One region of the Hohaiivirga grylli genome, then DNA from elsewhere that is predicted to be linked to it. Evidence: predicted binding sites of a transcription regulator. Region 1 holds the regulator's gene; the other holds the start of a gene.

What was found. The regulator HrcA, encoded in region 1, represses chaperone genes, less so after heat shock. The targets are predictions, from matches to a motif close to GTTAGCACTCNCNNNNNGNGAGTGCTAAC.
Region 2: groES (co-chaperone GroES) is a predicted target of HrcA. The motif match lies at 1,251-1,279, and genes of this name have one in related genera.

Annotation. Positions count from the first base shown of each region.
Region 1 is NZ_JBBYXI010000001.1:551,238-553,648, reverse strand. It holds gene lepA (translation elongation factor 4) at 1-612, opposite strand, end outside; gene hrcA (heat-inducible transcriptional repressor HrcA) at 739-1,824, opposite strand; gene rph (ribonuclease PH) at 1,979-2,411, shown strand, end outside.
Region 2 is NZ_JBBYXI010000001.1:895,308-897,718, reverse strand. It holds gene groL (chaperonin GroEL) at 1-830, opposite strand, end outside; gene groES (co-chaperone GroES) at 888-1,178, opposite strand; gene WJT86_RS03890 (porin) at 1,526-1,876, shown strand; gene WJT86_RS03885 (c-type cytochrome) at 2,023-2,411, shown strand, end outside.

The DNA of each region.
Region 1 (2,411 bases):
CCAGCTATCAACCAGCAGTGCTTTCAGAGGAGCGGTTTCATCACCTTCCGGTGGTGGCAGCCGTGTAACAATAGCCTCAAGCACTGCTTCGATGTTCAGTCCAGTCTTGGCAGAAATCTGGACAGCATCTTCGGCTGAGATACCAATCACTTCTTCGATCTGGGCTTTAATACGCTCTGGTTCAGCGGCCGGCAGATCAACCTTGTTCAGAACGGGGACAATTTCGTGATCTGCTTCAATGGCATGATAGACGTTGGCAAGCGTCTGAGCTTCAACGCCCTGACTGGCGTCAACGACCAGCAGCGACCCTTCACAAGCAGCCAGACACCGCGAGACTTCATAAGCAAAGTCGACGTGACCGGGGGTGTCCATCAGGTTGAGAATATAGGTCTTGCCATCGTTTGCCGGGTATTCGAGACGAACGGTCTGAGCCTTGATGGTAATACCGCGCTCACGCTCGATATCCATATTATCGAGCACCTGTTCCATCATCTCACGATCAGCCAGTGCACCGGTTTTCTGGATCAGACGATCAGCCAGTGTCGACTTACCATGGTCGATATGCGCCACGATGGAAAAATTGCGGATATTATCAATCTTATGTTTTGTCATTCTTGCGTTTGCCGTTCCTGCCGCCTGTCAGCTGCTGCGCGGAAATGAAATCTCTATACGGCACATAGCAGTGTCGTTCAGTTTCGCCAAGAGCTACCTTACATTTCAGCTAAAAAGACTTCTGAATCACTCTTTACTCAGCAGTCTCGATACAACCTGTGCCGTATAATCCACCATAGGCACGATACGTGAATAGTTCAGACGTGTCGGACCAATGATTCCGACAACACCAACAATCTTCTGCGCCGTGTCGCGGAATGGAGCCGCAATCAGAGATGAGCCGGATAGTGAAAAAAGCTTATTTTCCGAACCAATAAAAATACGAACACCTTCGCCTTTTTCTGCCCGGCTTAACAGATCAATCACATCTGTCTTGCTTTCAAGATCTGAGAAAAGGAGCCGAACACGTTCCAGATCTTCAGCAGCATGCAGGTCTTCAAGAAGATTGGCCTGTCCGCGCACAATCAGCTGACGCTCACCGGTTGTGCCAACCGTTTCAGCTAATCCCATACGCACAAGCTTGGCTGTCAGTTCATCAAGCTCTTTCTCAATTTCACTCTGACTGCTTTCAAGCTCTGTCCGCAGCTCAGCCAGTGTCCGGCCCCGGATATGGGCATTGAGATAATTGGCGGCCTCAATGAGCGCAGAAGATGGCAAACCTTTCGGCAACCCGAGAATACGGTTCTCGACGCTTCCATCTTCATTAACAAGAATAACCAGTGCCCGCTCGGGCTCCAGCCGCACAAACTCAACATGTTTCAGCGGAGCGTTGGCCTTTGTTGTAACGACAACGCCAGCACCACGGGATAGCCCGGATAAAAGCGAAGATGCTTCAGATAGAGCCGTCTCAAAAGTATGCCCGGAAGCCGCAGCACGCATCTGTGCTTCAATATGCTTGCGTTCATCAGCGGAGACATCGCCAATCTCCAGCATTGAATCGACGAAGAAGCGTAATCCTGTTTCCGTTGGCAGACGCCCGGCACTTGTATGCGGTGAATAGATCAGCCCGGCCAGTTCCAGATCAGACATCACATTGCGGATGGAGGCAGGCGACAATGACATCGGCAGAATACGCGACAGATTGCGTGAACCAACTGGCTCACCTGTCGAGATATATGTCTCAACAAGCCTTTTAAATATTTCACGGGAGCGATCACTCAGATCACTTGCGCCTGTTGCAGTCTGGCCGAGAATAGGATGTACGGACTTCATATTTCTAAACTAGCACCAAGTAGGCACTGTTTGAAGTAGTCAGACAATAATTACCTGAAATTTGATTGCGAAATTATCAGGCAATGCTTGCCCCAGGGGTCTAGGCCCGCTATGACCCTATGGTTCTATTCAGCCAGCCAAAGGTAACCAGATAATGCGCCCATCCAACCGCACGCCAGATCAGATGCGCCCCGTTACTATTGAACGTAATGTTGTTCGCTATGCAGAAGGCTCATGCCTGATTTCTTTTGGTGATACAAAAGTGCTCTGCACAGCCTCACTCGAAGAAAAGACACCACCATGGCTGCGCGGCTCTGGCAAAGGCTGGGTCACTGCGGAATATGCAATGCTTCCACGTGCCACGCATGAACGCACCCGCCGTGAAGTCAACAGTGGCAAGCCGTCTGGCCGTACGCAGGAAATCCAGCGCCTTATCGGCCGTTCCCTCCGTGCAGTCACCAATCTGCCAGCTATTGGAGAACGCCAGATTACACTCGACTGCGATGTGCTTCAGGCTGATGGCGGCACACGTACAGCTTCCATCACAGGCGCATGGGTTGCCCTGCATGATTGTTTCAGCTGGATGC
Region 2 (2,411 bases), 340 kb from region 1:
TTAACAGCAGCGATCTTCAGACCACCGCGCAGCTTGTTGACGACGAGTGTTGCAAGAGCTTCACCTTCAACGTCTTCAGCGATGATCAGCAGAGGCTTGCCTGTCTGAACAACTGCTTCCAGAACTGGCAGCATTGGCTGCAGTGATGTCAGCTTCTTCTCATGAATGAGAATGTATGGGTCTTCGAGTTCTGCGACCATCTTCTCAGCATTTGTGATGAAGTATGGAGACAGGTAACCACGATCGAACTGCATACCTTCAACAACGTCGAGTTCTGTTTCGAGGCTCTTGGCTTCTTCAACAGTGATAACGCCTTCGTTGCCGACCTTCTGCATAGCCTTGGCAATCATTTCACCAACGGAGCGATCGCCGTTAGCGGAAACTGTACCAACCTGTGTGATTTCTTCAGAAGACTTAACCTTCTTGGCGCGCTTCTGGATATCAGCAATAGCCTCTGCTGTTGCCAGATCAATACCGCGCTTCAGATCCATTGGGTTCATGCCGGCTGTAACAGCCTTGGCACCTTCACGAACGATAGCCTGAGCCAGAACAGTTGCTGTTGTTGTACCGTCACCAGCGATGTCGTTGGTCTTGGAAGCAACTTCACGGACCATCTGGGCGCCCATGTTTTCGAACTTATCTGCAAGTTCGATTTCCTTGGCAACGCTAACACCGTCTTTTGTGATGCGTGGAGCACCGAAAGAACGATCGATAACAACGTTACGGCCCTTAGGACCAAGTGTAACCTTGACGGCGTTTGCAAGAATATCAACACCGCGAAGCATCTTTTCGCGAGCTTCTGTTCCGAATTTTACTTCTTTGGCAGCCATAAGCTTAGCCTCTCAATTCAAATATGTTTTCAGGAAAATAGCGACGATGCGCTGAAATTACTTGGACAGAACGCCCATGATGTCAGATTCCTTCATGATCAGGAGATCTTCACCATCAAGCTTGATTTCAGTACCGGACCACTTGCCAAACAGGACGCGATCGCCCTTCTTGACATCAAGTGCAACCAGCTTGCCATTGTCGTCACGGATACCTGGGCCGACAGCGACGATTTCGCCTTCCTGTGGCTTTTCCTTGGCTGTATCCGGAATAATGATACCACCTTTTGTCTTTTCTTCGCTTTCAACGCGACGGACGACAACACGGTCGTGCAAAGGACGGAACTTCATATCTAATGGCCCTCTTTATAATAAAGGTTTTAACAATGCCCGGATACATTTCCGGGTCATCTGGAAATTGATGTTAGCACTGTCCCGATGAGAGTGCCAGCGACTTTCAGATATGTATGGGGAAGATCAGTGTCAAGAAGCCTATCAGTAAAAAAATCTCAAATCAGCTGAAATCCTGTATTTATGAAAATTGTCGTTAACGCGGGGCTTTGCAGCCACTTCTGCATTCCTCAAAAAGTTTCTCGTATTTAAGCTTGCCAGTCGTACACAAGCTGCTATCGTTAAGCCACAAATGCGCCAGAATGTTTGCATTACTGTGCCAACTGAAAGTGCTTTGGGACGATTCTATGCCGGATATCATCAGACAGACTATTTCTGCATCAGCTTTGACACTCGTTCTTGTAACCAGTGGCACCGCTTATGCGAGTGAGAAACCTTTTCCAAAAGCGCCTTCTCCATCTGACACAATGCAGGCATGCCCTGAATACGGCGCAGGATTTTTTAAAACACCCGGCTCTGACACCTGCATCCGCATTGGCGGCAGCGTTCGTGGTGAAACAGGATTTTCCTCCAAAGGTCGGCACAACGCCGATAAAATTGACTGGCGCACAGAGGGCAGCGCTACAATAGAAAGCTATGACAGAGGAACAGGCGGCCGCGTCCTAATCCGGATGAAAGGCGTCCGCAGTTCAAACTGATAAATCATTTAGATTGTCCTCAAACAACCTAAGCTATATCTATACGAGACGGGGCGAAAAGGGTGTGCTATCCCTCATCTGTGTTCTATGCATGCGTTCTCTAATGCATAAGTGAGATTTTAGAATATCAGAGTGGGGAATAACCAATGTACAAACTTATTTCTGTCATTGCCTTATCACTATTGGGCATGGGGGCTGCACACGCGCAGGAGGCAGGGGATCCGGCTGCGGGTGAGAAGGTCTTTATTCAGTGCCGTGCCTGCCATCAAATTGGTCCCAAAGCAAAAAATATGACAGGCCCACTTATGAATGGACTATTTGGCCGCCAGTCAGGTTCAATCCCAGGCTTCAATTACTCTGAAGCAAACAAAAACTCTGGCATTGTTTGGGATGAAGAGGTTTTCCGCGAATACATTAAAGATCCGCGGAAGAAAATTCCAAAGACAAAAATGATTTTCGTTGGCGTCAAAGATGAAAAGAAAATTTCTGATCTCATCGCCTATATGAAGCAGTTCGATCAAGACGGAAACAAGAA